2 regions of the Shewanella sp. SW24 genome follow, and region 1 is predicted to be linked to the other one. Evidence: riboswitches for the same ligand, from Rfam matches in the RefSeq annotation. Region 1 holds a riboswitch; the other holds the start of a gene.
What was found. A riboswitch is a leader RNA that binds a small molecule or an ion and turns the genes downstream of it on or off. The one in region 1 is predicted to bind cyclic di-GMP.
Positions count from the first base shown of each region.

Region 2: it holds a riboswitch for cyclic di-GMP, as region 1 does, so the genes downstream of both, gbpA (N-acetylglucosamine-binding protein GbpA) here and L5M17_RS21130 (glycosyl hydrolase family 18 protein) in region 1, are expected to answer to the same signal.

Region 1 covers NZ_JAKKSH010000039.1:15,263-31,760, reverse strand. The annotation lists gene L5M17_RS21155 (DEAD/DEAH box helicase) at 1-624, opposite strand, end outside; gene L5M17_RS21150 (methyl-accepting chemotaxis protein) at 987-2,555, opposite strand; gene L5M17_RS21145 (HD-GYP domain-containing protein) at 3,087-4,352, shown strand; gene L5M17_RS21140 (aminopeptidase P family protein) at 4,526-6,313, opposite strand; gene L5M17_RS21135 (ROK family protein) at 6,957-7,742, shown strand; cyclic di-GMP riboswitch class I at 8,092-8,180, shown strand; gene L5M17_RS21130 (glycosyl hydrolase family 18 protein) at 8,294-10,900, shown strand; gene L5M17_RS21125 (FKBP-type peptidyl-prolyl cis-trans isomerase) at 11,033-11,503, opposite strand; gene L5M17_RS21120 (short-chain fatty acid transporter) at 11,738-13,093, shown strand; gene L5M17_RS21115 (Sbal_3080 family lipoprotein) at 13,168-13,635, opposite strand; gene L5M17_RS21110 (DUF1294 domain-containing protein) at 13,718-14,239, opposite strand; gene L5M17_RS21105 (DUF418 domain-containing protein) at 14,269-15,474, opposite strand; gene L5M17_RS21100 (nucleoside deaminase) at 15,674-16,111, opposite strand; gene L5M17_RS21095 (LysR family transcriptional regulator) at 16,184-16,498, opposite strand, start outside.
Region 2 covers NZ_JAKKSH010000002.1:303,641-320,138, forward strand. The annotation lists gene L5M17_RS03105 (S46 family peptidase) at 1-193, opposite strand, end outside; gene L5M17_RS03110 (aromatic amino acid transport family protein) at 463-1,638, opposite strand; gene gbpA (N-acetylglucosamine-binding protein GbpA) at 2,200-3,645, opposite strand; cyclic di-GMP riboswitch class I at 3,769-3,868, opposite strand; gene L5M17_RS03120 (TMEM165/GDT1 family protein) at 4,279-4,833, shown strand; gene norR (nitric oxide reductase transcriptional regulator NorR) at 4,884-6,491, opposite strand; gene norV (anaerobic nitric oxide reductase flavorubredoxin) at 6,718-8,247, shown strand; gene norW (NADH:flavorubredoxin reductase NorW) at 8,240-9,406, shown strand; gene katB (catalase KatB) at 9,522-10,994, opposite strand; gene L5M17_RS03145 (YgjV family protein) at 11,322-11,564, opposite strand; gene L5M17_RS03150 (PaaI family thioesterase) at 11,647-12,084, opposite strand; gene L5M17_RS03155 (hypothetical protein) at 12,190-12,645, opposite strand; gene exeM (extracellular exonuclease ExeM) at 12,756-15,368, opposite strand; gene fkpA (FKBP-type peptidyl-prolyl cis-trans isomerase) at 15,987-16,498, opposite strand, start outside.

The sequences.
Region 1 (16,498 bases):
GCTGATCACTTGCGGTTTAACCATCATGTCGTTGGCGAGTTTTTTCACCGCACTTGAGAAAGTGGCCGAGAACAACAGGTTTTGACGCTTCTTATTTACCGCTTGAAGGATCTTTTGGATATCGGCGCTAAAGCCCATGTCGAGCATGCGATCGGCTTCGTCTAGCACTAAAAAGTCGACGTTCGACAGGCTTAAGTTACAGGCGGTAAGGTGCTCAAGTAAGCGACCAGGGGTGGCAACAATCACATCGGCGCCGCGTTTCAGCTTTTGCGCTTGAGTCTCAATCTTTACGCCGCCGTAAATGGTTAAAACACTGAAGTTTAAGTACTTGCAGTAAGCCGTAACGTTGTCAGCCACTTGAGCTGCAAGCTCACGGGTTGGCGTAAGGATTAATACGCGGGCATTCGACTTTAGCGTTTCGCTTGGTTTTTCAACCATCTTTTGTAGGATCGGCAGCGCGAAAGCGGCGGTTTTACCCGTACCGGTTTGGGCACTGGCTAAGACATCTTGGCCGCGGCGAATAGCAGGTATCGCTTGCTGCTGAATAGGCGTCATTTGTTGATAACCGCAATCTGAGATAGCGCGCAAAATCTCGGGGGAAAAACTAAAAGATTCAAATCTCATTTTGGATTCCTATCGTTCACTTATTCAAACATTCAAGCGCCACTAGCCTCTTTATCACTCGTCTAAAGGAGAGAGGTGTACCGGCTGGCTCATTCTTCCACACAGATTTTATAAGAAAAATGGCGGGCGCGGAGTATAGCAAAAATTTCGGTTAAAACCTGTACTTTTTAGTGTTTTGGCATTTTATCTGCACCATTTCATCAGGAGGGGATAAAAGGCTTGGCACTGGTTCAGGTGGGCTAGGTCTTATTGATCTATACAAGGGTTGAGTAAAATATGGACTCAACAATACGGATTAAAGCTCGCTACATTAGAAAATACCGCAACCTAGGCTGCGGTATTTTGGATCTTTTACTTATTGTTTAGCCGAAGGTGCGCCTCAGGCCAAGGGCTTTTTCGGCATTGTGTTTAAGAAGATGGGCTGCATCACCAATCAGATGGGTTGCAGCTAAGTTCTCGGCGCTGGCATGGGTGATGGAGTGAATATTACTGGCGATCTCATTGACCACTTGACGCTGTTGATCGGCTGCCACTGCATTTTGTTGGGCAAAGGTGTGGATGTCACTCACTTCTTGGTAAATGGTGTTTACATTGTCGGCGGACAGCTGAATATCGCTGGCACAACGCTCCGCATGTTGACGGCTTTGTTCCATTTCTTTGGCCCATGCGTTGAGCATAGTGAACATCTTATCGACACTCTTAGAAATACTGTTGGTCGATAGCTGGGTTCTGCTCGATAGGGCGCGTACTTCATCGGCGACCACGGCAAACCCACGGCCTTGTTCACCCGCACGGGCAGCTTCAATCGCGGCATTGAGGGCGAGGAGATTAGTTTGCTCGGCAATAGAGTCAATTTCGCCCATCGCATTAGCTACTTGCTCGGCTTCTTTATTTAATTGATGGGCATTGTTGGTGGCATCGGCAACAGACTTTGCCAGTTGCTCCATTTTTTGAGTGTTGGCCTTCATGTTGGCACTGCTTTTAAGGCAGAGATCATAGGCGGTATTGATGCTAGTGGAGGTGAGATGGGTATTCTGCGCCACTTCTGTGATGGTTGAACTCATTTCTTCCATCGCGCCAGAGAGCTGTTCTAGCTGACTTTTCTCTTGATCTAGGCTGACATAGGTTTGCTCGGTCGCGACCACTAATTGATCGGCAATTGCATGTAATTGATTGGCTTGATCTTGGGTGCGCCCAAGTACGCCATTCATTTTAGCCTGCAGCATGATGAGCTGGAAATCGAGGATAGAAGAGGTATCTGCACCCGAGTAAATGTAACGACTGATAGAGTCATATTTGGTTTGCATTTCAATCAGTTTAGCGGGAATACGAAAGGCCTCATCGTAGAAAATGGCGAGGTTTAAACTCATCAGAATTGCCCCTGCGATAATTACGCCCCAGCCCCAAAAGTAGCCAGCGATCAGTAAACCTGTGGAGGCTACAACCGCAGATACGATACGTTTTTGCATTAAACTTAAGGGTTTAGGAATGGATTTGTCTAATTTGAGTCTTTGGTAAATCTCATTAGCTTTCGTGACGTAGGCGGCTTGAGGCTGAATGCGCACCGATTGGTAACCGATAATAGTGCCGTTTTCAAACAAGGGCGAAACAAAGGCATCAACCCAATAGAAGCCACCATTCTTACAGCGGTTCTTGACTATGCCGCGCCAAGATTGGCCTGACTTAAGTTTTTCCCACATTTCTTTAAAGGCGGCGCTCGGCATATCCGGATGGCGCACCATATTATGGGCACTGCCAATTAATTCTTGATCGCTATAGCCTGATACTTCGGCAAAGCGGGCATTGACGTAAGTGATGATACCGCGAGTATCAGTGGTGGAAATGAGTTCATCTTGTGGTGTTAAGCGGATTTCTTGATCTGATCTCTGTGTATTAACTATTTTATTCGCTGAGGCGTTACTCTGGCTCATTTAGTGTGTCCATTCAGGGCCGATGTGGTTCATTAGGGTTCAGGACGCGGTGTTAGGCGCGAATTTTCTTGTGCTGACTCTCATCGGAGTAAGCTTGTTATGTGATAAGAGTATCATTTTTGTGTGGGTATAGGAGAGCGGTTTCTCATGGCTGACAGGTGAAAATCAATCGTTCGTCGTATTTATAAGCTATTGCAATATATAAAGTTTTTAAGTAGTGAGAATGTGGAGTTAAACGAGCGTTTATCCTGTTAAATCGTTAATTCTAGTATTTTGTATAGGGTTATTCTTTTATGTCTTGAGTGGGTATTTGTCATTCATCTTAAATATAAATTATGTTCGATGATATTGGACTAATGTCGTTGATTCGGCTTGATATCGCAGTATTCATGGAGCGCTTTATTGGCCTTAGTCTATTCTTTAATGGGCAACAAAAGATGGTTTATTTTTCCTTGCTTCAGTGGTGTATCTTGATTTTGCTCTTCTAGTTTATTAGCTCACAGCGGGAATGCTACATAAGAGGAACTTCCCATGGCGATATCACTTAGGCGTGGTGTAACTAAATTAGCCACAGCGTCCTTGGGAACAGCGGCGGCACTGCCACATTGGCGACGTTTGATCTTTGAACGTTTATTTGGCTTTCTAGCGATTCTCTGCGTGCCTGTATATATCACTAGTGTGTATTTATGCGTCATCGCCGATCTCTGGTTTATGGTGGTATTTGATACGCTGGCTTATCTGTTTTTACTGCTTTTACTGTATTTTCCTAAGCTTGCTGATAGTACGCGTTTTGGCTGTGGCTGCTTGCTGGGTTTTGCTATCGGCATCGGTTTTTTAATTGCGATTGGCCCTTCGGGAGCTGGTTTTTTCTGGTTATTTATTTTCCCGCCGTTAGTCGGTATTTTTTTAGGAAATCGAGCCAGCTTATATGCCCAGTGTTTGAATGGGCTAAGTTTGGTATTGATTGGTTTTGCCTATCATTTTAATTGGCTCAATTGGCCTGAAACCCAAGGTTATAGTGTCGGTATTTGGGCCGTTGTCGTGGTCAATTTTATCGTGACCAATGCCATGTTGACGTTAACCATCACTTATTTATTAGGTAAGTTGGCTGACGCACTCGATTCAACCTTAGCATCACGCCAAGCTACCGTATTAGGCTTAGCTAAACTCGCCGAATACAGAGATAACGAAACGGGCGCGCATTTGCTACGTATGCGGCAGTATTCGAAAATGCTCGCGTCGCAGCGACTACTGGCCGCCAATCCTCCTGCAGAATTGAACGAAGATTATATTCAAGACATTAGTTTGTCGGCCATTTTGCACGATATAGGTAAAGTCGGTATCGCCGATGCGATTCTGCTTAAACCGGGTAAATTAACGCCGCAGGAGTTTGAGCAAATTAAAGCTCATCCTGTGATCGGGGGACAAGTGCTACGCAGTTTGTTGGAATATGCGCCCCAATGTACTTTTATTCAGATGGGCCGCGATATTGCTTCGGGTCACCATGAAAAGTGGGATGGTAGTGGTTATCCCCTTGGTTTGAAAGGTGAAGATATTCCGCTTTCGGCGAGGATAGTGGCCCTAGTTGATGTTTATGACGCGCTGACTTCTCCCCGATGTTATAAGCGGCCCTTTAGCCACCAAGAGGCTATCGAGTTAATTATTGAAGGCAAAGGTCAGCATTTCGACCCTGAATTAGTCGATTGTTTTATGGCAATTCATCAGGACTTTGAAGTGTTGTCTAAAGCATCGCTGGATGATGCTTATCAGCCGATGGCACAACCTACTATGGTTTAGCGACTCATGTTTTTAAATCGTGTTTTGAAATCATGGTTTTGAAATAAGGCGTGGGTTTTAAAACACACTGATAGCGCTAAAAAAACGCCCAATGCTAATTGCCTTGGGCGTTCTATTTTATAGCGCGTAAGTGACTAATATAACGACTTAAATCGCTATTTATCAGCGGAGTGCTAAATTGCTTTAGTTACTTGATTTAACCAAGCCAATTCATCCCCTGACATCAACGGAGAAAGTGTATTGAAGACTTGCTGATGATAAGCATTAAACCAGTCTATTTCCCCTTGCGTTAACAGGCTCTTATCAATAAGGCGCGCATCCATAGGGATCATAGTCAACGCATCGAATTCATACATTTCACGCTCAGCCCCTTTAAGTGCTTCGCAGTGCTGAACGACGACGAGGTTTTCTAGGCGAATACCGAAATCGTCGGCGCGGTAGTAACCCGGCTCGTTGGAAAGCACCATGCCGGGCATCAATGCGATACCGTTGACATTTTTACCTATGCGCTGCGGACCTTCGTGCACACTTAAAAAGTGACCCACACCATGGCCTGTGCCGTGATCGTAATCAAAACCATGTTGCCATAGATATTGGCGGGCGAAGGCGTCGAGCTGCTGGCCTGAAGTACCTTTTGGGAAGCGAGCTTGGTCTAGCGCGATATGACCTTTTAGCACCAGCGTGACCATTTTTTTATGCTCATCGGTCACTTCACCTATCGCAATGGTACGGGTCACATCTGTCGTGCCGTCAATATACTGAGCGCCAGAATCCACTAAGTAGATGCTGTCCATTGTCATCATGGCTGGTGTGCCATTGTTGTGATTGTAATGGCACATAGCGGCATTAGGACCAGCAGCTGAAATCGTGTCGAAACTTGGCTCGCGGTAACGCTCATCTTCTAGGCGAAAGCTTTCCAATTTATCCGCAAGGGTGCCTTCATTGTGCATGCGATTGGCTGCCACTTCGGCATCGAGCCATGCAAGGAATCGACTCACGGCGACACCATCGCGGATATGACAGGCACGCATGCCGGCCAGTTCTGCGGCGTTTTTCTGCGCTTTAGGTAAAGCGACAGGATCGATTCCGGCAATTAATTTTGCTCCTGCCTCACGGGCAATGTTTTGTGCCCAAGCGTTTGCAGAATTCGGATCGGCAAGTAGTTTTACATCCTGCATGCTGGCGAGTGTATCGGCAAGAGATGCCTCGCCCTTAAAGCTTACGCTAGCACCAACATGCTCCTCAATGCCCTCTGGGAGTTTGCTTAAATCGGTGAAAAGCTGCATATCGCCATTGGCGTGGAGCAGGGCACTGCCGAGTACAACGGGCAGGCGCGGTACATCATTGCCGCGAATATTGAGTAGCCAGCAGAAAGAATCTAAGGCGGCGATTAAGGCGACATCACCACCGGCTTTTTTTACTAATGCACCAATTTCAATGCGTTTTTGCAGGCTGGTTTTACCAGCACTCTCGTTGCTAAACAAAGTGATAGGCGCGTTCGACGGTGCTGGCCGATTCTGCCAATGCAAATCGATAGGGTTTTGTTCAACTGCAACTAATTCGATTTGGGATTTATTTAAGGTTGCTTTGGCATTTTCATACCAAGCTAAGGTGTGTAAGCGCGCATCGAAACCAACGCGAGACCCTGCTGGTAGCGTGTCACATAACCACTCAATTTGTGGTGTATCGGTTAGGCTTTCATAACTGAAAAGTGTGGCATCGACTTGCAAACGAACTTGAACCGTATAGCGGCCATCGGTAAATATTGCGGCTTTATCTTTCAATACGATAGCCATACCCGCCGAACCGGTAAAGTTGGTTGCCCAGTACAAACGTTCGTTATGTGCCGGCACATATTCGCCCAGATATTCGTCGGCACGGGGAATAATAAAAGCATCGAGATTAGCAGATGTTAATTCGTTACGAATAGCACCGAGACGGTTAGCGATTGATTGTGACATATGGGCTCCAATAGAGACTGGCATGCTATGCGAGTCGGTAGGCAAAGATCGCCTAAGGATGAATGGTTTATACCCAAACAACCTGAAGATGCAGGATTCAGCGGTAATTTAACGCACTTTAGGCAAGGCGGTTATTTGCAGACCTAGTGGGCTAAGTTAAAAATAACCAACGCAGTATAAAGTGCGTTAAAAACCGCCGGGACGGAGCGTCTAGGGCACTTCACTTCCGTGTTGCATCAGCCGACATTCTGTCATTGATACGCCTTGAATTGAAGCACCCTAGGCGCTCTGAAACTCGTATCTTCAGGTAGCTTGGGTATATGTTGATTTGAGTTTTAACCGGCTCGGATTATCGCAAGTCTAGCGCGCTAGATGCAAGGGTAGCGAATAAAGGATTTTGTATACAATCGTGAATTTGTGCAGGTAAGACGCTTGAGGTTATGGAGTTTATTGTTAATTTATTTATGTGATTTTGAGCATGAAAAGTGAATTAAATAAAAGGTTGGTCATGTTTTAATTAGGACTTGTTCCTTAAAAATTAGCAACTTAAGTTTTATTCAATCGCTAACATTTGGACCCTATGCTAACATTTGCCATCTCTACTCGGGGTCAGAGTGGGGCACATGTATCAGTGGAGTAAGCGATGCAAATACTAACAATAGATGTGGGCGGTACCAAAGCCCTGTTCGAACTTCATCTCGCGGGACATACAGAACAATATAAAATCCCCACAGGTGAAGGTTTTAAAATTGAAGAGTTAAATAATCAAATCGCGGCGTTTGAACGTGATTATGATTTACAGCATTACCAACTAGCGATTGCCGTACCTGGACTGGTACAAAATAATCGTTTGGTTTCTTGTAAATCTTTACCTGGACTCAATGGATTGAGCTTCGATACAGTCAAAACCCAGGGTGAGCTTAAGTTTATCTGCAACGATATCGATGCGGGTATGCAAGCGACTTGTGATGCCAAATATGCCTGTGAGTTATTGGTCATGTGCGGCACTGGGATCGGTATGTCTATTGCCTTTAATGGACAAGTCTTTACGGGAGCGACGGGCGTGGCGGGGGAGTTGGGGCCTTGTCGCGTGATGACAGAATCTGGCGAGTTTAGTTTAGAGCAACTGGCCAGTGGCGATTCAGTACGCAGCCGCAAAATCTCCACTCAGGATGATTTATATCGCGCGGGCAGTTATCTCGGCATGGGATTAGCGTGGGCGGTTAATTTATTTAATCCCAATCGAATTTGGCTTGCTGGCGGTATGATGAATAGCGCTCCTTACTACAAAGGCTGTCTCGAAAGCTTAAAGCAAATGGCATTGAGCGCGCCCTTAGCTGAGATGAAAATCAATCGTGTCGATGATATGGAAACCTTGGTTTGCCGCGGTTTATCTGTGATGCTCGCAAGGGACTATCCCCGTGCATAAGGATAATAAATGCCCCGCGCATAAGGATCATCATGTTGCTCGACAATGGTTTGCGCCATGAATGTTTAGTGATTGAGTTTTAGCTGCATAAGCGACGTAAATTGTGAAATATAAAGCAGGACTTATGATGCCTTTGGCATATCGAGTCCTGTTTTTTTATTTTTAAAGTATTCAGATAATCCTCATTATCCAAAGTAAATATTAGCGATAGTTTAATTTGCATAATTCCTTTCTTATCAGATGACTAGTTCTATTTACGATTTTAGCCAATAACGCAGTTGATAATATTTTGTTGCAATTTTATTGCGCTTACGCTTATGCTGATATTTGCAATGACAACGTTGTCATTGTGTGTAAAAGGCAAACCAGTTGAAAAACTGGGACGCAAAGCCTCCGGTCTAAGGGTTCGTCTGTACCTATGATAGCGGGGATACCACAGGTTTTTCTTCGTGCAGTTGTCAGTCGTTTTGCATGGTTTTAAGAGAGTGCTGTTTCCTGTCTACGCTTTGTTTGCCTTATTGATTCATATAAAAATTCAATAGGGATATCTCATGTTCAAGACTCAAATTTCAACATCAGCCTTGCTAGTGGCATCAGCGCTGGCATCTACCATCAGTGCCAGCGTTTTTGCAGCGGCGCCCGGTAAACCGACTTTAGGTTGGGGCGAAACTAAGTTCGCTATTATTGAAGTGAATCAAGCGGCTACCGCTTACAATCAATTAGTTACGGTGAAAGATGCCGCCGATGTCTCCGTCAGTTGGAACCTTTGGAGTGGCGATGTGGGCAATAGAGCCCAAGTGTTGCTCAACGGCAATGTGGTTTGGGAAGGCCCATCTGGCGCGTCGGGAACCGCTAACTTTAAGGTGAACAAGGGCGGCCGTTATCAGATGCAAGTACAACTGTGTAACAGCGATGGTTGTACTGCGAGTGATGTTAAACAAATCCTCGTGGCTGATACCGACGGCAGCCATTTAGTGCCACTCAATGCTCCCCTAAAAGAAAACAACCGTCCCTATGCTAATAAATCAGGCAAAGTGGTGGGCGGTTACTTTGTCGAATGGGGCGTATACGGTCGTAAATTCCCGGTCGATAAGATACCTGCACAAAACTTAACCCATATTTTATATGGCTTTACCCCAATTTGTGGTGGTGATGGCATCAATGATAGCTTGAAAGAAATCGAAGGTAGTTTCGAAGCGTTGCAACGTGCCTGTAGTGGTCGTGGTGATTTTAAAGTTGCGATTCACGATCCTTGGGCAGCGATTCAAATACCGCAGGCGGGAGTGAGTGAGCATTCAGATCCTTACAAAGGTAACTTCGGTCAATTGATGGCACTTAAGCAAGCACATCCAGATTTGAAGATTTTACCTTCGGTCGGTGGTTGGACCCTCTCGGATCCCTTCTTTTTCTTCGGTGATAAAACCAAGCGCGATATCTTTGTCGCTTCGGTGAAAGAGTTTCTACAGACATGGAAATTCTTCGATGGCGTTGATATCGACTGGGAATTTCCAGGGGGGAATGGCGCTAACCCAAATTTAGGTAATGCCAATGACGGTGAAACCTATGTGACTCTGATGCGTGAACTGCGGGCGATGCTTGATGAACTAAGCGCCGAAACGGGTCGTACCTATGAGCTGACCTCAGCGATTAGCGCTGGTGACGATAAAATTCAAAAAGTCGATTATCAGGCTGCTCAGCAGTACATGGATTACATCTTCTTGATGAGTTACGACTTTAATGGTGGTTGGACTAATACTGAACTCGGCCATCAAACCAATCTGTATGAAGCGAGTTGGGATCCTAATACTCGTTACACCACAGCTAATGGCGTTAATGCGCTGTTAGGCCAAGGTGTGACCCCAGGGAAAATTGTGGTCGGTGCCGCTATGTATGGCCGCGGCTGGACAGGTGTGAATGGCTACAGTGGTAATAATCCTTTCACGGGGACGGCAACGGGCAAAGTAAAAGGTACTTGGGAAGCTGGTGTGGTGGATTATCGTCAGATAGCGAATGACTACATGGGAAGCGGTTGGACTTACAGCTATGACGAAACGGCCGAGGCGCCATCTTTGTTCAAGGCATCTACTGGCGATTTAATCACTTTCGATGATGCTCGTTCAGTTAAAGCCAAGGGGCAATATGTGCTTTCTAATCAACTTGGTGGGCTTTTTGCGTGGGAACTTGATGCCGATAATGGTGACATTCTGAATGCCATGCACGAAGGTTTAGGTCATGGTGAAGGCACCACTCCGCCAGTGAATAAAGCGCCCATTGCCAATGCTGGCGTGGATGTGAATGTCACAGGTCCCGCCGATGTGACGCTCAATGGTAGCGGTTCGCGCGATCCTGAAAACGCTGCCTTAAGCTATCTCTGGACTCAAGTCTCTGGGCCAAGTGTTGCCATCGCGAATGCAGATATGGCGAATGCGACTATTCAACTGGGAGCAACCCAAACCGATGTCGCCTATGGTTTTAGCCTTAAAGTCACGGATCCTGAAGGGTTATCTGCCACAGATTCAGTGACAGTAACCAACAAGGCTGATACGCCTAATCAAGCACCTGTAGTGACTCTGGCTCCGACTGCGACAGTTGAAGCGGGTAAAACCGTCAGTATAGTGGTGAATGCCTCCGATGCAGATGGTGATGCTTTAACCTACGCTTGGACTGTGCCCGCAGGCGTGTCGGCAACCGGGCAAAATAGTGCCACGTTAGTAGTTACTGGCCCCAATGTTACCGAAGCGACCCTCTATGGTTTGAGCGTGCTGGTTTCCGATGGTGCCTTAGATGCGAGCGCATCGACTAATCTGACCGTGACGCCAAAAGTAGTCGGCGGTGGATGCGATGCAACCGATCCCAATGCCGGTAACTATCCTGCTTGGCAAACCAGTGTGGTATACAACACGGGTAATACTGTGAGTCATAGTCAGTTGGTATGGAAAGCAAAGTATTGGACTCAGGGCAATACGCCATCTCGCACCGCAGACCAATGGCAGCTACTCAGCCAAGTTGATCTCGGTTGGGATGCGGGTGTGGTGTATAACGGCGGTCAAACTACTCGCTATAACGGTCGTGTTTGGAAGGCGAGTTACTGGACTAAAGGTGATGTACCGGGTGTTGCAGCAGTATGGGTTGATATTGGCGCGGCAACCTGCCAGTAATTATCCAAAATTTTGATATTATTGGTTAAAAAATAAAGCCCTGCGAAGATTCAGGGCTTTTTTCTTTATTAAGCGTTAGGTTTTTTTATGAATACAGCCGAATGCGTTAAGACAGACTCATTGAAGACTGATTTAATCAATCTTAAGCAGTTCCACATCAAAAATTAACACAGAACCACCACCAATCTTGCCCGTGCTACGGTTACCGTAGGCGAGTTCACTGGGAATAAAAAACCGCATTTTATCGCCAACAACCATAAGCTGTACGCCCTCAGTCCAACCTTTAATCACCCGATTAAGCGGAAATGCGATGGGTTCGCCGCGATCAACCGAACTGTCAAACACAGTACCGTCAATCAAAGTGCCATGATAATGGACTGTCACTGTATCGCTGGCTTTAGGATGAACTGTGCCATCGCCCTGAGTTAATACTTGATATTGCAAACCTGAAGCTGTGGTGATCACACCTTCTTTGGTTTTGTTTTGTGTTAAAAACTCATTGCCTAAACGGATATTTTCTTGGGCGGCTTTTTGGCCGTTCATCGAGGTAAAGAAGTAAAAAATCACCCCAGCAATCACCACAACGGCAAGTAACATTTTCATATAAAGAGCACCTTAGTTAATTTTTGCCATATTATCAGTTTTTTAGCATCAGATGCTATCGGCACTCGCGTGTGCGTTGAGCTGGATATCTGGTGCTACCAGTTCAAACCGTTAAAAACTCCCTCAAGACTTTATCCTGCTTTAGAGATCGCTTAATCTGTGGGCTTAAGACTCAATAAAAATTCAATAAAAACAAATAAGAACTAAAATTCAGATAATAAACAAGGAAAGTCTATGTTAAACAAAGCGGCAAAACCTCTGGTCAAACTCGTCGACCGATATCTACCCGATCCTTATATTTTCGTGCTTTTACTTACCTTAGTCGTATTAATTGCTGCTGTGGTTGCCGAACATAAAACCCCGCTGGAAGTCATCAATTATTGGGGTGATGGCTTTTGGACGCTGTTAAGTTTTTCGATGCAGATGCTGTTAGTGCTGGTGGCAGGATTTATGTTGGCAAGCTCGCCGCCGATTAAAAAGCTGCTCGATGCCATTGCTGGATTGGCTAAGTCGGCACCACAAGCCATTATTTTAGTGACTTTGGTGTCACTGGCCGCCAGTTGGATTAACTGGGGTTTTGGGCTAGTGGTGGGCGCGTTATTTGCCAAAGCCTTAGCTCGCAAAGTAAAAGTGGATTATCGGCTGCTGGTCGCCAGCGCCTATTCCGGCTTTGTGGTTTGGCATGGTGGGCTTGCGGGTTCGATCCCATTAACCATAGCGACGGCGGGGCATTTCTCTGAATCGCAAATCGGTATCATCCCTACCAGTGACACCATTTTCGCGAGTTATAATTTATTGTTAGTGGCAATTCTGTTTGTGGTCATGCCCTTAGTGAATCGCTTTATGTTGCCTGAAGATAAGGACAGTGTTTATGTTGACCCAAGCGCCCTTGATGACAAAGACGCCGAACTTGATTCTTCGGCGTTAGAGCTTAACCCTGCAAATATGAGCGAGCGTCAGCCTGAAAGCCGTCCTGCGGATAAGTTAGAAAATAGTCGTTTACTCGGCTGGAGCGTCGGTGGCGCTGGGCTTGTATATTTAGGTTATTACTTTTGGGTGCAGGGCGGCAGCTTAAACCTCAATTTAGTGAACTTCTTATTTTTATTCCTCGCCATACTGTTACATCAAACACCACGCAGTTTATTAACCAGTTTGAATGAGGCCATTAAGGGCGGCGCAGGTATTGTTATCCAATTTCCCTTTTATGCGGGCATTATGGCTGTGATGGTGCAATCGGGTTTAGCTCAAAGTATTTCGGAAGGTTTTGTGGCCATCGCTAGCGCCGAGAGCCTGCCATTTTGGAGCTTTATCAGTGCAGGAATTGTGAATATTTTTGTGCCATCGGGAGGTGGCCAGTGGGCGGTGCAGGCCCCGATTATGTTACCCGCTGCACAAGCTTTAGGTGCAGATGTTGCTCGGGTCGCAATGGCCGTTGCTTGGGGAGATGCGTGGACTAACTTAATTCAACCTTTCTGGGCACTGCCCGTGCTGGCGATTGCAGGCTTAAAAGCGCGGGATATTATGGGTTTTTGTTTAATGCAATTGATGATCACTGGCGTGATTATCAGTATCGTGTTGAGCTGGTTTTAAAGATAATAAACAGTGCAAAACTAAACAGGGTAATTCAATGATTACCCTGTTTTTTAGTTAAGGTTTCAATGATATTAATCGCTTGAACCATTTACTTTTTTTGTTGCTTCATCAGCGGTGATTTGACCAAATAGAGCTGACATCATATAGCTAATACGATTCGCAGCATTACCAAACTTACTCGGGTTCGCAGTATAGGGTACTTGAAACTTAACACTGCCAACTCTTTGGCCATTCTGAAATGCGTTAATTTCAGCGCTTTTTAAATATAATGCCAAGTCCCAAGTCCAATTACCTTCATATTCTAATGTGAGTTTATTTAAATCATGTTTAGAACCATCAGGCTGCACTGTGTAGGTGTAATTATTTGCTTTTAGCCATGTCTCCATTGTTTCTTGGAAGCCGTCACGTGTTTCTTTATCCTTAATAATGACTATTTCTACATTGTTAGTATTTGTTTCTATTGGTTTTGCTGTATAGCGAGGTGCGGCACAACCCGATAGTATTGCAACACCCAAAACTGCAACTAAAAATTTTTTCATAATTTAACCTTTTGTTTTTATATTAAAATAAGTTAAAGCGTTTTAGTGACAAACTTTTGATTTTCATAGAATCCATTGCTTGCTAGATAAACATATCTACGGCGCCAGTTTTTATGCCATAACCCAGCACGGCTAAGTTGGCGACAACGGTGAGCCAAAAGACGTTTCTAAATGAGGCTTTAATGGACTTGTGTCTTAACAGGTTTTGGGCAAATAGAGCGCCGGGCCAACCGCCCATGAGAGCGAGCAGATGTAATGTGCTTTCTTTAGTGCGCCATTTATTACGTTTAGCGGCGGATTTATCGATGGCATAGGCGATAAAGGTGAGCAGGCTTAGCGTGAGGTACATGCCCGCAATCCCGACTGGCAGCATATGTTGCTGCGCTGCGCCGATTAAGCCAGCAAGAAAAATCACCACCAATAACAGCGGCATAAGGCTTGAGCCTGAAGCGGCTGTATTGGATTTTTGAGTGCGGCTACTTTGGGCGCGATTGTTCTGTGTGCGACTGTTCTGAGCGCGACCGCTTTGTGCTCGACTCTTTTGCGAGCGATTGGTTTGAGGTGAAGCGCTGTTGCCCGTTTTAGTAGTTTTTTTGTTCGTCATTATCTGGTATTAATCTCGTGTCAGTGTTTTTAAGCTTGCTTGTGTTCTTGTGATGCCGTGTATTTTTTTAACACGAGGTGGCGCCACAGTTTCTCCAGCGGCCCTTGCTTGAAATAGCGTAAGTACAGGCTGGCTAACAGTAATTGCACTACTGAATAAACCAGCGCCATGGCCATGTATCCCCATCTATCTAAGCTCAATAGCAATTCGGGAGCTAAGTGTCTAAACACTAACACGCCAATGATGGATTGCAGAATATAGAGACTAAACGCGAGTTTGCCTACATTTTGCAACGAAGTCAGTATATTAGGATTATTCTGGCAAACCTTAACTATAATGTGGATGTAAATCAGCGCCATAGGAATAGCACTTAGCATGATTAACACATCTGAAAACGCAACGAGAATAGTATTTTTCGTTAAACTTAAGATGGTATCAAGCAGTGATAGCGTTACGCTTGCTAGCACTAACTTTACCAGTACCGATTTACTAAAACCTTGCTCAAAAGTCCCTTGTTGATACAAAGCCATTCCGAGCAACATCAAGCCAGCCGTAAACCACATTATGGTAAAAGGGATCACCAGTGCCATATAGCCAACTTGCATCAATTGCAGTAATAGTTGGTCGGCATAGCCAGAGGTCCATGCACTGTATTGCTCTGCAAATAGACTCGATTCTCGAGTGAAAGGTTCATCGCTGCCCGTAAGGCTAACCAGCGTAATGATAACTAAGGCGCTTAAAATAAAAATATTCGCTTTGCGCTTAAGGGCTTCAACACTTAAATCTTTGTAACACAAAGCTAAAAATCCGCTGATGCCATAGGTGAATAAAATATCACCTGACCAAATAAAAATGCCGTGGAGTAGGCCAAATACAATTAACCATTTTAAACGTGATCGCAGTAGGGAATAAGCTTCTAGGCCTTTGGCGCTAAATCGCTGATATTGAATAAAAAGCCCGACACCAAACAAGATGGAAAACAGACTGATAAAGCGTGCCTCGATGAAAAAGTTACTGAACACTTTGATAATGTGATCCGACAGCGGCTGTGTTTCATGGGGCGCATAGCCAAAAAAAGTAATGCCCATAAAATAGATATTCATAAAAAATATCCCCAACACGGCTAAGCCGCGAATAGCATCGAGGTTGGCATTACGCTGTGCGGGTATCGTCATTACAACAGGCTGCGTGGAGTCTGATCTTGACCAAGGGTCTTTAGGTAAGTTTGCTGACACGTTAGCTGAGTTCCTTTCGCTAGTAGACATGTTCCACTTTTCACTGGAATTTGGGAGGGCTAGCCTAGCAGGCGCTAGCCTCCAATGAAATACAGCCAACACAAAAAGTAAAATACAGGAAAGGTAGAAAGTGAATTAGCGCCAACGTAAAAAGTGAAATACAAAAATGCAGAAACGGATTGAGAAGACTGTCGAACCATTACTCGCCGATATCTTCGTTCCAGAGTGTGGGATTACTGGCGATAAAGTCCTGCATCAATTGTTTGCACTCGGCATTATCGACCACAGTGACATCCACGCCGCGGGATTTTACATAGGCTTCTGGCCCTTGGAAGGTAGCGTTTTCACCGACGATGACTTTTGGTATGCCATAAAGTAATACTGCGCCGCTGCACATATCGCAGGGCGATAGGGTGGAATACAAGGTCGCCCTTTGGTACTCGGCGGCGCTAAATCGGCCGGCATTTTCGAGGCAATCCATTTCGGCATGCAGTACTGAACTGCCTTTTTGTACCCGTTTATTGTGGCCGCGTCCGACGATTTTGCCATCGATCACTAATACCGAACCAATGGGGATGCCGCCCTCGGCGAGTCCTTGTTTGGCTTCTTCAATGGCTGCCGCTAAAAATTTATCCATCTTGATATCCGATATCCTTAAAATATGAACCCTGAATATTAAACTCAGCATAGCACTCGTTTGGGAGACAATCTAAATGGTTTTGATTTGTTGCTTCAATAAGTCCCTCAGGCTATCGAGAATCGGCAGAGAAGCCATTTCTGGCCGATAAATCAGGCAGATATCGGCGGGAATAGTTTGTTTTAATTTAATAAACTTTACCCTAGGCCAAGGCTGTGATGCGTAACTTTGCGGCACTATGGATACCCTGTTATCGCCAGCGATGATCGCCATTAAGCTATTGGGCTCGACCATTTCCTGTACCAGTTGCGGCATAAATCCTGCGGCCTGACAGCTGGCGATAATCAAATCGCTAGAGGCGGAGTTGGCACGGCTGAGTAAGGTAAA
Region 2 (16,498 bases), on a different contig from region 1:
TGCAACCGCCAAGGCTTATCACGGCATTCATCGGGAATTCGGTGAGTTTAGAAATCGATTTTGCATCAATTTCAAGGCCTTTTGCTTTTAGCTCATCAGCCATTGCAGGCAGTTGATGGGGCTGCCACATACCTTCGTCAGCCTGTGCGCCAAAACTAGCGGCCACGGCAACTGTGAGTAACCATTTTTTCATTGTGTTAAGTCCGTTTTATGTGAATGAAGCCACGCGCAAGCTGGGCCATTTTCTCGTTTTAATAGCGTTGTTTTAATTTTAAATAACTGTGCTAAAACCCAGCATCACTCGCTTTAAAACCTAAAAAGCAAAAAGTCAGGCCGGGGCCTGACTTTATCACATGCGACACTCTCTATAACAGACTCTGAAAAACTCGCTTACAAAGCAAATACATTTAATCAAAGTTACCCAGATGTATTCGCTAAAAAGCCCTCATCTATCGCAATGAATTAGATCCCAACAAATAGCTGGGCACCCACAATCACGGCACCTAACAAACCTGCAATGACTAACGCAACAGATCCGCCAGACACTTGATAACCCCCAAGCTGCGACTGACGTTGACGCAGTGCCATAACAATGGGCAAGAAGATAATCATCACGACCAATGGTACGGCCGCAAATCCCAGTACCGCCACAAAGCCTTCAGGCAAATACAAGGCACACAAGACAGGCGGAATAAAGGTCAGTAACCAAGTTTGAATACGGCCGGCAAACGTTTCTTTGGCGCGAGTTAATTCGGCGATAAAGTCATATAAACTTAAGGTCACACCCAGGAATGAGGTCACTAAGGCTAAGTCAGCGAATAATGAAATACATTTGCTGATCCAAGGTGTATGAGCAATATCCTGCAATGCCGTGACGAGTGAAGGTAGTGAACCTTCAAAACTATTCACCTCATATCCGCCGACAGTGCCTAAAGTCACCAATAACCACAGAACATAGCAAGCAAGTGGGATCGTCGAGCCGATTAACAACACTTTACGCAGTGATACCGCATCGCCATCGAGATAACGCACTAAAGTGGCGATACAGACGTGGAAACCAAACGAAGTAAACACTACGGGAATTGCCGCCATCCAATTGCTGGTCATAGACTCGGCAATCGCCCCAGTTGCCATGCTAGCAATACTGACTTCGGGCAATAAAAATAATACCACCACCACGAGCAATAGAATCATTAACGAAAATAGGAAACGTGAAACTTTATCGACCCAAGCAACACCTAGCGCCGCAAAGCCACCGAGCACCAGTGTAAATAACAACACTGCGACTTGATTATCGAGCACGATATCGAACATGTTCTTCGCTTTAAGCACTAATAACGAAGAACCGCCGGTGAGATAAGCCGCGGTCAAGGCAAATAATAAACTCAGGAAAGAAGCACCTTGAATTATTTGACCTTTTTTACCCAGTAACTTACCCGTAATAGCATGCACGTTATCCCCCACGCCAGTGCGTAAGTTAATTTCGAGCATAAGTAATGAGGTATAGGCGGACACGCCCCAAATAACGACGAGTAACACTAAAGCAGGGATAATACCTAAAGCCGCTGTGGCTAAAGGTAACGCTAACATACCTGCGCCAATGGCCGTCCCGGCAACGATGGCGATCGAGCCTAACATTTTTGAATTCACACAATAGTCCTGTTCAATAATTAATTATTATTTTATTTGAGTAAGATTTGAACCGATAAAGCCTTGCGTCTTAAATCGAAATAAGCGACACATCACTTAAAGCATCCAATCAGATCTCGACCTAGCAGATCAATTGGCCCCAATAGCTTTTGAATGTTTCAACCCAGTAGCCATTGAGGCTAACTAAATCGATTATTGAAAAATGGCATGACTTTCAATTGTGATAGCCCAAATTAATGTACCGATATAAGCATCGATTAAATAGATAGTTTGGGACATTAACAGAGCCAAACCCAGTGGGCAAGCCAGTTGTGAACAAAGAAGGGTAGCAAACGGTACGGTAACAACTTAATAGCGCTGTGATAAACGAAAATAAACAAGCCAACAAAATCGCTACCTTTGTTGAGAATACCTGTAATCTTGTATTAGGCTCGAATCAAAATAAAGCCGGTCTTTTTCCATCCGATGCAGACAAAAAGGGCTTAAACACACGGATATGTTTAAGCCCAATGACACCTTTTTGAAGCTAGGTTAGCTCAAAAAGTTAATTTACAGCTCAGTCCACGCCATAGCCCAAGAAGCGCCAACACCTGGCTCAAATCCTGTGGCAGAAGCCGACCACTGCACGCAATAGCCGCTATAAGGGAATGGCTTGCATTGATACACTTTGCCATTTTTAGGCTGTAACACTGTAGTACCTGCAACGTAACCTTTCACGCCTGCTGGGAATACAAAATCAGCTTCTGGTGCAGGAGCTTGATCCTTTAAGAAGAGATCAAAGTTCTGCTGAATAACATCACCTTGTTTAGGCTCAGCTTTTACCTGCAAATGATAATGCCCAGCTTTAGGCTCAACGACGTCTAACACTAAGCTCGCGCTGGTATTGTTAACAGTTTGGCTCACAAAACCTGACGCGGTGCCATCATGGCTAAACAAATACGCTGACACTAGCATCTCAGCGTTACTGGTTACATCAAAGCTGACCTTCGCCGCACCATCGATAATTTGATAATCGTCGGCAAGTGAAGTGACTTCTAAGCTGTTGCCCGGAGCAGGAGCTAAATCAAATCCGACTTCGACACGCTCAATACCTGAGTTTTTCGCTGTAAAAATGTCGTTTTTGCCATACACAGGCTCAATCACACCCGATGCATTTTTTTGTCCCGCTTTTAACTGGGACTGCTGGGCGTTAATTGCGCTCGCTAATAGGAAAGGCCAATTTTGTTTATCACCTTGAGTCGCATCGCTAATGGTTATGACTGTTTGCTTAGCCGCTTGCTCACCATTGGCGTCAAACACACGGGTCATCACTTTATCGCCTGCTTTTAGATCGAGTGACGGATTGATATCCCCCACATCTTGCCATTCACTCGGCACAACAGGACCCGAGCCCAAGTTCACATCGATAGCATTGTAGAAACTATTCGTCGTATCTCCCACTTCCCACACGGCCAAGATCACTTGATAACCACTGCGACCTTCTGGCACATAGCAGTCATGGGTGACTAACTTAGGCGGCTGTTCCATACCACCATCAACTACGCAAAAGGGGGCTAAGTCAAAGCTCGCTCGGCTCAAAGCTTGGTTTGGGTTCCAATCTTGGCGAGTTAAATAGTAACGCCAATTACGGGTGACATGATTTGCTGTGAACTGCCAACTGAACTTATTCCAGCCCGCTTTAATATCCGTCTTTGCCCAACGGCTCGGACTTTGTTCATCCAAAGGTGAAAAAGCACCATTGCCAGCACTCGCCAATTTGCCATCAGCAGGACCTGATTCAGGAAAACCCGATGGCCCCTCAACACTTTGCGGCTCCCATTGCACCGCACCACAATTGGCATTTTTACCTGTTTTACAGGCATATGAACGCGATTCAGGTGCCACAACATAACCGTGCGCCTGCGCAGAGATACTCACAAACGCATTCATCGCCATTACTGCCGCGGCCAATAAACTCAATTTAGAAATAGGGGAAAAAACAGTAGGATTTGCCACTTTAATGCACTCCATTGATTGCCTATCATCCTAAACATAATGATAGGCTTAGATATAAAAGTGGTATTTGGGCAAACAACAGCATTAAACAGCAGTCGTTTATCTTTCACAGAAATCGAATTCTGCGGCAACTCCGCTATCTTAGTTCACTAAAAAATCCATTTACAACCTTAGACCGGAAGCTTTGCGTCCTAACTTTTCAATTAGTTTGCCAAATACAGTCGTTATCATTGAGTCACTACGAGTTAACAGTATGTAACCAAGTAGAAATGACTTGGCTAAATTAGCAACAAAAGACAACGTTGTCAAAAAATAATTCATTTATATTCATTGAGTTACAGAATGTGAATCGGTATTTTTCTGACACCTGTCAAAGATTTATCAGCACCGACTGTTATAAACTCGTGCTTGAAACTAAATCTTACCTAGGTATAATGCCCACCTCGCTTCGGGGGAGTAGCTAACTGGATTTCGAGCCATCGTCATCTAGGGTGAACATCAACATACTTGGCAACATGCCATGGTGTTCACAGCAAATCATAGATTTGCCCAGCAAGACCTGAGCACAATGACCGCACCTAGGGGTGGACGGTTTATTGTGCTTATGTCATAACCACCCCTAAAGGATCACACTTGGAAGCCCTACTTGCCTCAACCTTTACGGTTGCTATCGCCGAAATTGGTGATAAAACTCAATTACTTGCACTAATCCTCGCCGCAAGATTTAAAAATAAAACCGCCATTATTTTAGGTATTTTGCTGTCGACATTATTTAACCATTTTGCCGCAGCTTGGATTGGCCAATGGGCCATTAACTGGGTAAGCCCAGATCTTGCACGTTATTTAGTGGCCGCGTCCTTCTTTGCAATCGCTCTTTGGGTGTTAATCCCCGATAAAGTCGATGCAGAGGAGAGTCGTTTCTATAAAATGGGTCCCTTTCTCGCCACCTTTATCCTGTTTTTTATCGCCGAAATGGGGGATAAAACGCAAATCGCAACTGTGGTATTAGCCGCAAAATACGATTCATTAACTATGGTGGTTGCTGGCACAACCTTAGGCATGCTGCTTGCTAACGTACCCGTAGTGATCGCAGGCCACTTCAGCGCCGAAAAATTGCCTATGTTGTGGATACACCGTGGCTGCGCCGTATTGTTCGCACTCTTAGGCGTAGCAACACTGTTCTTCTAAGAATCGAGGCAGGGGTTTTGCTGCAGAATAAAATCTCTTCACGCAATATTTTATTCTTTTAAACCTAACCGTTTTGCAAGTCGGTGCAAATTACCTGTATCGATTTGCAATATTCTTGCACACGCAGCCCAATTTTGTTGATTCGCGGCTAAAACTTGACGAATAAGTTGACGCTGATATCTCTCAGTCGCAGCCTTAAGCCCCAGCATAACACTGGAATTATCTTGCGATTGTCGCTCAGGATAGGCCGACTCAGACCTAAATGCTAATTCAATGGCTGGCGTTGCGGCATCTGATGGCCTATCTTCGTCGACTGTTCTGTGTGCTTGATTCATCAAAGAATCGAGCTGAAAATGTTTATTACTTAAGCTGATGTAAGTCGTTTTTAGCTCGGCTTTCGCCAACACCGCAGCCCTGTGTATCGCATGCTCTAGCTCACGCACATTACCCGGCCATGTGTATTGCTCTAATAACTGCTGCGCTGCGGGTGTGATATTGATATGGGTGAGTCCTAACTTCGCTTTACAACGTTCAAGAAAAAACCCTGTCAGCATAACAATATCTTGCCCACGCTCTCTTAATGGTGCTACGTGGATAGGAAATACGCTCAACCTATGGTAAAGGTCGAAACGAAAACGCCCTTCCGTTGCCTCTTGGTGCAAAATTCGATTAGTGGCGGCAATAATCCGAGTATTAACCTTTAGGCTCTTATCACTGCCAACTCGCTGTAATTCACCGTATTGTAAAACCCTCAATAACTTAGCTTGCAGCCCCAAAGGAAGCTCCCCGATTTCATCTAAAAACAAGGTCCCCTTGTCAGCGAGTTCAAACTTGCCTTGCCTATGACTGATCGCCCCCGTAAATGCCCCTTTTACATGTCCAAATAACTCGCTTTCGGCGACGGACTCCGGCAGTGCTGCGCAGTTCAAATAGATAAGTGATTTATCGGCTCTGGTCGATTGATTATGTATCGCCGCGGCCACTAACTCCTTACCCACACCGGTTTCGCCGGTAATTAATACCGATAAATCAGTGCCTGCCACAGCACTTATCTGCTGCTTTAGCGATTGGATCTGTGTGGATTGTCCTATGATCTCCTGCTGACTAGCAGGACGATTGAGCACCTCAGTGCCATTGGAAACTTCAACAACTTGGGATTCTAGCTGTTGCATCAATAACGCAGTATTAAGACTGGCTGCGGCCAGTGCGCTGATCACACGCAACTCGCTATCACTAAAACCATCAAACTGATGAGGGTTGAAACCATCAATGGTGAGCGCCCCAATTAAGCGATCGTTCGCGATTAGTGGTAAACCAATGCAAGCATGTACATGTAAGTTCGCACTATGATGTGAAATTAAACCATCATACGGATCGGGAAGTTCACTGTCGGCCGGGAAACGAACCACATCGCCAGCACGGGCGATAGCCTCTAATCTCGGATGTTCACTAATTTGAAAGCGCCGCCCTAACACTTCGGCAAAGAGCCCATCTATCGCCAAGGGGACAAATTGCTGCTCCCGAAATGCCAATAATGCCGCAGCATCACAATTGACACGCCGCCTGACCACTGCCAACAAACGCTCAAATCTGTCTTGCGTCGACACGCCGACAGTTAAATCTAAGGCTAACTGAGTTAAATCAGCATGGGCACTCATAGCACATCCACAGTCAAATAAAGTCATATTGACAATAGTGTAATGTCAATTTGACTAATATCAAATTGTCATTATGACATCAGCAAGTGATTTAAAATGTTGAAATACGCTAATACCAATAAAAATCAAAACCTTAAAATATTGGCATAGTGAGTGCAATAAGAGATTTAACTAAATAAGCAAGATTTACGTAGCGCATTCATTATTAATTATCACAGGTGTATTTATGACTATTCATGTAAAAAACAATATCCACTGGGTGGGCCAACGCGATTGGGAAGTGCAAGATTTTCATGGTACTGAGTACAAGATAACTAAAGGCACAAGCTACAATAGCTACCTTATCCGTGAAGAAAAAACCGTGTTAATTGATACAGTTGATCATCGGTTTAGCCAGCAATTCTTACAAAATCTTGAAGCTGAAATTAATTTAACCGACATAGACTATATTGTGATGAACCATGCAGAGGAAGACCACTCAGGCGCCCTGACTGCATTAATGGCCAAAATTCCTAACACTCCAATTTACTGCAGTGAAAATGCGGTCGACTCCATTGTAGGACATCACCACCACCCAGAATGGAATTTCATTACCGTAAAGACAGGGGATAGTTTAGCGATAGGCAATGGTAAGCAACTGATATTTATCGAAGCACCTATGTTGCATTGGCCAGATAGCATGATGACATACCTCACCGAAGATGCGGTTTTATTCAGTAACGATGCCTTTGGCCAACACTATTGCGACGAACATTTATTCAATGATGAGGTTGATCAAAATGAATTAATGGAACAATGCCTACGGTACTACTCAAACATTTTAACGCCCTTTAGCAGCCTAGTAACGGCTAAAATTCACGAAGTATTAAGCTTTAATTTACCTGTAGATATGATCGCAACTTCACACGGCATTGTGTGGCGTGATAATCCAGCCCAAATTATTCACCAATATTTAGCTTGGGCCGACGCTTATCAAGAAGACCGTATCACGATTTTCTACGACTCCATGTCCAATAATACTCGCATGATGGCCGACGGTATTGCTCAAGGTATCCATGATGTTGACCCCAATGTAGCGGTAAAAGTGTATAACGTCGCACGTCATGATAAAAACGAAATCCTTGCACAGGCATTTAGGTCAAAAGGTATTTTAGTCGGCTCATCCACCATGAATAATGTGATGATGCCTAAAATTGCCGCCATGCTTGAAGAAATCACGGGCCTGCGTTTTCGCAATAAAAAGGCGGCAGCTTTTGGTAGTTATGGCTGGAATGGCGGCGCAGTCGATAGAATTCACACTCGTTTGATGGATGCTGGTTTTGAAACCTCGGTGGGATTAAAAGTCAAATGGCGTCCCGATCGAGATGCGATGCAAGAATGCCGTCAGCACGGCCAGCGAATCGCGCGAGAATGGGCATTGCGGCCCCTTGATAGCGCTAATAGTCGCTCTATCATTAATCAAGTCATGTCAAAACCTAGCCAAGCCACCACGGCCAGTCAAACAGCTGAAAATACTGCAACTAATAACGTCCCTGTGACGGCACCGATTGCAACAAAAGCGTGCGAATCAAATGATACACAATCAATGATTTGCACCGTTTGCCAATGGGTTTACGACCCTGAAAAAGGAGAACCTAATCAAGATGTCATTGCTGGCACACCTTGGACTCAAGTGGCCGAAGACTTCCTCTGTCCCGAATGTGGCCTAGGTAAAAGCGTTTTCGCTGTCATAAAAAATGAGGTGACTAATGTCTAAACCTATCGTCATTATCGGCAGTGGATTCGCGGCATATCAGCTAGTCAAAACACTGCGACGTTTAAACCGCGAACAACCGATTACAGTTATCACAGCCGACTCTGGTGACGAATACCATAAACCAGATTTAAGCCATGTGTTTAGCCTTAAAAAAATGGCGTCAGACCTCATAAAATTGACCGCGACTGAATTTGCACATGAGCAACAAATTGATGTAATAAATCACTGTGAAGTCATAAAAATAGATAAAGTTCGTCAGGTAGTCTGTTGCCATCAAGGACGCGAAATTGCGTACAAAAAATTAGTGCTTGCCACGGGTGCACGACCCTTTATTCCGCCTATAGAGGGGGATGGCGTCGATATCATCCACACAGTTAACAGCTTAATGGAGTATCAGGCCTGCGAAGCAGACATCCATGGCGCGAGGAGAGTACTGGTTATCGGTGCTGGTTTGGTCGGAGTTGAACTGGCAATGGACTTAGCAACTGCGGGTAAGCAAGTGTTTTTGGTCGATCCACAAGCGAGCTTAATGCCGAATATGCTACCCGAAATGTTAAGCCACAAACTGACCGCTGTACTAACGCAGCATAACGTCACAGTGCAATTGCAAACCCGAGTCAGCCAACTGCAACACCAAGATGGCAGTATCTCTGTGTGCCTAGATAATGACCAGCGGTTTATTTGTGATGCGGTTATCTGTGCAGCGGGACTTCTCCCTAACAATCAACTTGCCCAGCATGCGGGGCTAGAGGTCAATAAAGGTATCGTCGTTAACGAATGCTTACAAACCAACGATGCCCATATTTATGCGCTAGGTGATTGCGCCCAAATCAACGGCCAAAATAGGGCCTATTTGCAACCTGCGTTACTGAGCGCCAATGCACTGGCGAACACATTACTGAACCAACCGACAGCAGTGAATTTTCCCGCCATGCTCATTAAAGTGAAAACGCCACTGTTACCTATGCAACTCAGCGGTATAACAGTGAATGGCGTCCATCGCTGGCAAGTCGATATTGATGCTCAAGGAAGCTGTATTAAAGCATTCGACGTGGATGAAACATTTATAGGATTTATCGTAACCGAGGATAAAATGCAGCAAGCATTTGGATTGTTAAAGCAGCTAAATAGCCCTAACGCGGCACTCATCGCGGCCTAAGAGCATATTAACGAGAATGTTAATATTATTGTCGCTGATAATAAAAACTGAGTAGAGGCTTTCTACTCAGTTTTATCGTTTCTACTATTATTCAAACATTCGCAACAGCAATAGTTTAAAGACCTAATGCCAGTTTAATACGTTGTCCGTAATCCGCATCGGCTTGAGTAAAATGCGCCACCATACGTTGCTGCACATCTAAACTCGCTTGACTTAATGAACCCGAAATTGTTGCCACTAGGCGCGCTTTCTCAGCTTCAGAGAAGATGCGATACAAATTACCCGCTTGGGTATAATCGTCTTGGTTATAACGACTGTAACGCGCCGCTTCACCTTCTAAACGCAATGGTGGTTCGCTAAAGTTTACTGGCTCAACCAAGGCATCAGCAGTGCTGTTCGGGCCATAGTTTGCCGAAGCGTCGCCACCAGTTTGACTGCCATGATAAGGACATTGTGTACCCGCCATCGCACCTGCACGTTGATGGTGATTTGCCTTAGCGGCATGCGGGCAATTCACTGGCAATTGGTTGTAGTTAGCACCAATGCGGTAACGCTGCGCATCGGCGTAGGCAAATAAACGTGCTTGTAACATCTTGTCTGGTGAAGCCCCGACGCCTGGGACCAAATTACTAGGTGCTAATGCCACTTGCTCAACTTCAGCAAAGTAGTTTTGTGGCAGACGATTCAGCTCTAATACACCAATCTCAATTAATGGATAGTCGCTATGCGGCCAAACCTTAGTTAAATCAAATGGATTGATATGGTAAGTATTGGCATCCGCCTCAGGCATAATCTGCACATTAACCGTCCAACGCGGGAAGTTACCATCAGTAATCGCAACCACCATATCGCGCTGCGATGAATCGGGATCAATCCCTTTTAATTTATCAGCCTGTTCATTGGTTAAGTTGACCACGCCTTGCTGCGATTTAAAGTGGAACTTCACCCAGAAACGCTCGCCCTTGGCATTCCACAGCGAGAAAGTGTGTGAACCATAACCGTGCATTTGACGGTAGTTCGCCGGAATACCACGATCCGACATCAAAATGGTTACTTGATGCATAGCTTCAGGATTCAATGACCAAAAGTCCCACATAGCCTGCGGATCTTTTAAGTTTGTCTTAGGATTACGCTTTTGCGTATGAATAAAGTCTGGAAACTTAATCCCATCTCGCAAGAAAAAGGTCGGCGTATTATTACCCACGATATCGTGATTACCACGGGCAGTATAAAAACGTAAACCAAAGCCACGTGGATCGCGCTCTGCGTCGGCAGAACCCATTTCTCCACCTACGGTTGAGAAACGAATAAAGGTTTCGGTTTGCTTACCAACACCATTGAAATGGTCAGCAATGGTGTAATCGCTTAAATCTTTAGTCAGCGTAAATGTGCCGTAAACCCCAGTACCTTTAGCATGCACGATACGCTCAGGAATACGCTCACGGTTGAAATGGGCTAACTTTTCAATTAAATGCCAATCTTGTAATAGCAGAGGACCACGTTCACCCGCCGACAGTGAGTTTTGATCGTCGGCCACTGGGGCGCCGTTTTGGCTCGTTAAGTACTGACTTGTTTGATGTTGACTCATGCCCTGCTCCTTAGTCTTGATTGCTGGTTAACCAGGTTTCAATTAAATCGTAAATGGTGGCCATGGTTTATCTCCTTGGCTGGCGACGTGTTGTCGATAGAGCAAGAATAGAGAATTACCAATTGAGAATAAAACGATTAAACTAGATTCATACAATCTAAAAAAAAGATTAAAGATAAGTTTGGCAAGACAGTTAATGAATTACACAGACTCACAGCCAATGGTCCGCTCACATCACTTAAGATGCTGTTGAAAAACCAAATAGCTGCTCAGGACAATGGAGCGAAGTGCGGTGCGAGAAAGTGGAGTTAAGCTGATACACTGCCATTAACTGCTGGATAAGTCGGCTTCACGATAAAGCTTAACCAAATAATAAGTGTCAATCAGCACGATAAAAAAGTTAACTAAGGCAACAGGATAAGCCCCAATTGCCACACCGTAAGCCACAAATAAAGCCGCACCAATGAGATTCCACCAGCGCAGTTTCTTAATGTTTGACATCATCAGTGATATTGCAACGACCACTGAAGCTAAATAACCAACCCATTCCCAAATTGTAGCGTTATCCATATCCAATCCTTATCTATATATTATTTAAATCAAACGATTGATACGCCATTCACACCACAGGCAATAAGCTGGCTCATTGCATTTAGCGTTTAACGACAGCCGCCGTCATCCGTGAAATACAAGTCAGTTCACCCGCGCTGTTGTGGATTAAAATCTCCCATACAGAGCTGCGTTTCCCGAAGTGGATAGGCTTAGCCGTGGCGGTTAATACCCCATTACGGGAAGCCCGTAAGTGGTTAGCGTTAATTTCTTGACCGACACAATAGTACTGCTCAAAATCCACCGCGAAATTTGCCGCATAGCTGGCAACGGTTTCAGCAAGCGCGACATTCGCGCCACCATGCACTATGCCCAAAGGGTTATGCACCGCCGGACTGGCTGGCATAGTGGCCTTCATGTAATCGTCGCCAATCTCACTGATCTCAATTCCTAAAGTCTGCATCAAGGTGCCTTTGCCACCCATACCGGCGTCTAAACGCGCGCAATCCTCTAACGTTACAGCTCTAAACCAAATACTCATTGCAACTTCCTAGTCAATAAAACCAATCAGCAGTTTACTGTGAAGTGGATGAAGTTCAACTAGTTTACTCTTAGCTGGTCACATCAATATCAGCAAAAATAAGGCTCAAGCTAACCAAGATTTAGTGGTACTTAGCTGACTAAACCAGACAAGAAATAATCCCCACACCACGACTACACTTGGCATAATTAACGCGTCAGCTCCTAGCACCACAGCCGCTTGCTGAATGCAAAATACATAGGTCATTTGCAACAAAATAGCGATAAGCGAGGCGACCAGCACTTTATAAGCAATTAATTTTCTGAATAACAATAATAGACATCCTAGAACCCCTGAAACCACGGCAAAGCCAAACACAGCATCAATCCAAATTGGCGTCGTTTCATAGAGTTTAATTTGATCTGGGCTCATCTGTGCGAGTGCATCTGGCGTCATAGTCATTTGCATCACAAAAGCCATCAGCCCCATGATATTCCACAACAAACTGAGCGTTGCGACAAAGTAAAACCAGAGTGGCGCCTTGATATTCATGGTTTTCAGCGGATTTGAGGTGGTATCCATACTCACTCCTAATAAAAACTGAAAAAAAGAGATAAAAAAGGGATGGTTAACCATCCCTTTGTTTCAGTCTAGCTCACAAATTGCACTTGTGAGTTAACCCCATGTACAGGTTAACGGCGACGACGCTGCAAACCAAACAAGGACATCAGTGCTAAACCTAAATAACCTAAAGCACCGCCATCATCTTTAGGCTTTGGCTCAGGTTTTGGCGGCACTACTGGCGCAGGATAACTTAAAGCAACAATCACAGGATCATGATCCGATGCAGAAAAAGCATTTTCAGATTTAGCCAGATCACCAGAGAACTTCTTACCGTATTCAAACAGGCTAGATTCCACTGAGTTGATATGCCAATCTTCAATATCCACTAAACGTTTAGCTAGGCTAGCATTGGCTAAAGCATGATCTAAGTTACCTAACTCGCCGTTATAGCTATAAGAGAAAGTGCTTGCACCGTGGGCTTTCGTGTTCAAGTTGATAAAGCCATAACCTTTTTCAATCTTGCTGCCTTGGCGCTCAAACACTTTGCCGTCGAGCGTCGTCCACGAAGCGGTTAGGATGTCACGCTCTGACTTGCTCGCATCGAAGTCGGTTAGTACACGGATAGGATCCTCCATACCATAGGCATTCATATCACCGATGATCAGTAAGTCGCCTTTCACGTCTTTTAGCGTTTCACCCAAGACTTTAGCTGCAGATACGCGGAAAGCATTACACTTGCCCTGTTGATCCGCAGGATCAACTGACTCTTCGAAGTTAGCCCAATCTTCTAAACAGCCTGAGCCTTTAGATTTCAAATGGTTAACGACTACGGTCAGAGACTCATCATGGATTTTAAAGGTTTGCGCTAAGCTGTGACGTTGATAAGCATCATTGCCAGGGTTAGCCTCAGTTTTGCCATCTTTAGTACGAGTCACGCTGCCAGCACTGGCGTGCTGTTCTGGAGTACCGATAACTTGTGCGGCCCCCGCTAAAGTCACTTTACCACCACGGTATAACATGCCGACAGTGATCGCATCTGTGCCAAAGTACTTGCCGTCATACTTATCAGCATCGGTGATTTCAACAAAGCTATAGGCGTTTTCAGGCGTCTGCTTGTCATTTAGTGCATCGACTAAATCCTTAATAGCACTCTTCTCACCAAAACCGTTGTTAGCAATTTCCATCAAACCCACGATATCGGCGTTCATAGCAGTAATAGCGCTAACGATTTTAGTACGTTGCAGCACCATTTCTTCCAGCGTTAGGGCGCCACGGTTACTGCCTGATGGATTGGTATCACCACCATCAACATCGTTAAAGAAGTTCAGCACGTTAAAGCTAGCCACGCGCAGATCACCCTTAGTTGCAACACTTGGGGCTTCGGTTCTATCGTCACCACGGATAAAATCACCCGCTGTAATAGTATTAGTCGCTACTAAACGATAAGCGCCGTAGCTGTAACCAATCACACCTTGCAGGTTAGTCAGTTGATCGCCAACACGGATGTAACCCGTTTCCACATTGAAATCAGGGAAGTATGGAATAACACCATTGGCAGGCTTGTAATCGGATTCGATAAAGAGTTGGTTTTCGCGGTTAGATTTAACTAATGCCGTTGCTTCAGCAGAAAGCGCTGGATACAGCTGTGTAGGCTTCATTAAAGGCGCTTGATATGACACTAGCATGTTATTGCGACTACCCGCATAGTCAAAGCTGAAGGTACGGCTGATTTTAAGATCACTGCCCGCATCTAAGGCCACATTCATGCCTTCATAGCGCTCTAATGCTTGCGCTAAGGTTTCACCATCGGCCACATAGAAAGGCGCGGCAACAGGGACTTCACCCTTAGCGCCAACATCAAATTTCTTATCGGCTTTAATATCGATTTGAGTTAAGCCAAAGTATTCTTTCACTTTACCCTGCACACAAACTTCAACCCCAGGTTGAATCGCTTCAGGTGCCGCTTCACCTAAGAATACAAATACACCATCAGAGGTATACGGTGAGTTATCACCCTTAACTTCTTGTAAGTAAAAACCTTTAAACAAGCTTTCACCACGGGCAGTCACTACGCCACGCACTGTCACTTCGGCTTCAGATTCGAATGCCCCTGCTGGTACAAATGGGCTCGACTCGCCCGCACCTTGTACTTGATAAATAGGCACAATTGTAGCGCCAGTACAGCTAAAGAGCGGCACTTCTGGCTCAGCAGGCGTTTCTAGAGAACCTAAACCTGAGAAGGTGTCTTTAGGTAATTGTTCCCACTGGGCGGCATTAAATACTGTATTCGCCACTAACGCATCTAATTTACGTTTTAAGGTAACGTCTAATCCCCAACCCGTTGGCGTCGGCACATCACCAATAATATCGATGACGGCATCATCTTTCATTAAGGCAACTGCATCACCGCCATTAAAACTTAAACTACCAGAGTAACTATCAACCCCTTGAGCAACAGTAATAGTACCGCTAGTATTTAAAATAACTTTTGTCGATTTTGCCGCAATAGTTTGACCACCTAAAGCCACCATATCCGACGCAACAGTAGCACCATCTTTATAACGAACCAGTTTATAACCCGCGAGATCAATTGCCGTATCGCCGCTGTTATACAGTTCAATCGCTTTATTATTTGAGCTACCTTCAACATATTCGGTGATCATCACATCTGCGCTTGCCATCATAGGCAAAGCCGCTGCTACAGCTAAAGAAATAGCCGTTAATTTATTAACATTATCCATATCATCAACCCCATTATTATAATATTGCCGCTAACTTCTATTAACGTGCGAGCCGATTATTTCAGAGTTGAATGCGTAAAAAAAGAGGGCAAGATCGCACATTGCCAATGTAACACATTGATGAGTAACTAATTATAGACACTTCACTGTTCACCTGACAGAACAGGATGGTAAATCAAAAGTATTAGCCATGTAAAAACAAATAGTAAGATCAATACACATAAGCTCAAAGTATTTAGTGTCCTGCTCAAATAATAATCAATATTTTAATGTGATATTTTGATGATATTATTCGGTATGCAATACCTAATAAAATATAAGGAACACGGGTCCTTAAAAGGTAATGGATATAATTAAAACTTAATTTAGCATTCATTATTTTGAAATAAACATAACAATCAAACTTCTAAAGTTGATGATGGGTACCCTTGGTTATTGCAGCAGATTAATGTTGATAATGGGTATAAAAATGAAACATAGAGCCAGTCTGAGAACCAACGGCTGTAAGATAGTGAGCTCAATATTAAAACAATAATGTGAATTTTACAGACAAAAAAATACCGCTCATTTAGGAGCGGTATTTTCAATTGCGGCGTATTACACGTCGCAGCTAATCAATTACTTTTTAGCAGGTTCAGCTACTGGCGCCGCAGAAGCTTTCTCGATTGATTTCAACTCAACTTCGAAAATCAACGTAGAGTTTGGTGGAATAGTACCAGTATCACGTACGCCATAGGCTAATTCCGATGGGATCACAAACTTGAACTTAGCGCCAACAGGCATTAATTGCACGCCTTCAGTCCAACCTGGAATAACGCGATTCAAAGGGAACTTAGCCGCTTCGCCGCGTTTATAAGAACTATCAAACTCAGTACCATCAAGTAAAGTACCGACATAATCCACTTCTACAGTGTCTTCTGCGGCAGGCTTTTCACCCGTGCCTGGAGTTAATACTTCATATTGTAAGCCAGACTCAGTTGTCACTACACCAGGCTTAACCTTGTTTTCTTCAAGGAATTTTTTACCATCTTCGATATTTTTCGCAGAAATCGCTGTTGCTTGTTCCTGACGTTTATCGTTTAACTTTTTATCTAGACCTTGAAGAATGGTTTGCATTTCTTCTTCGGTTA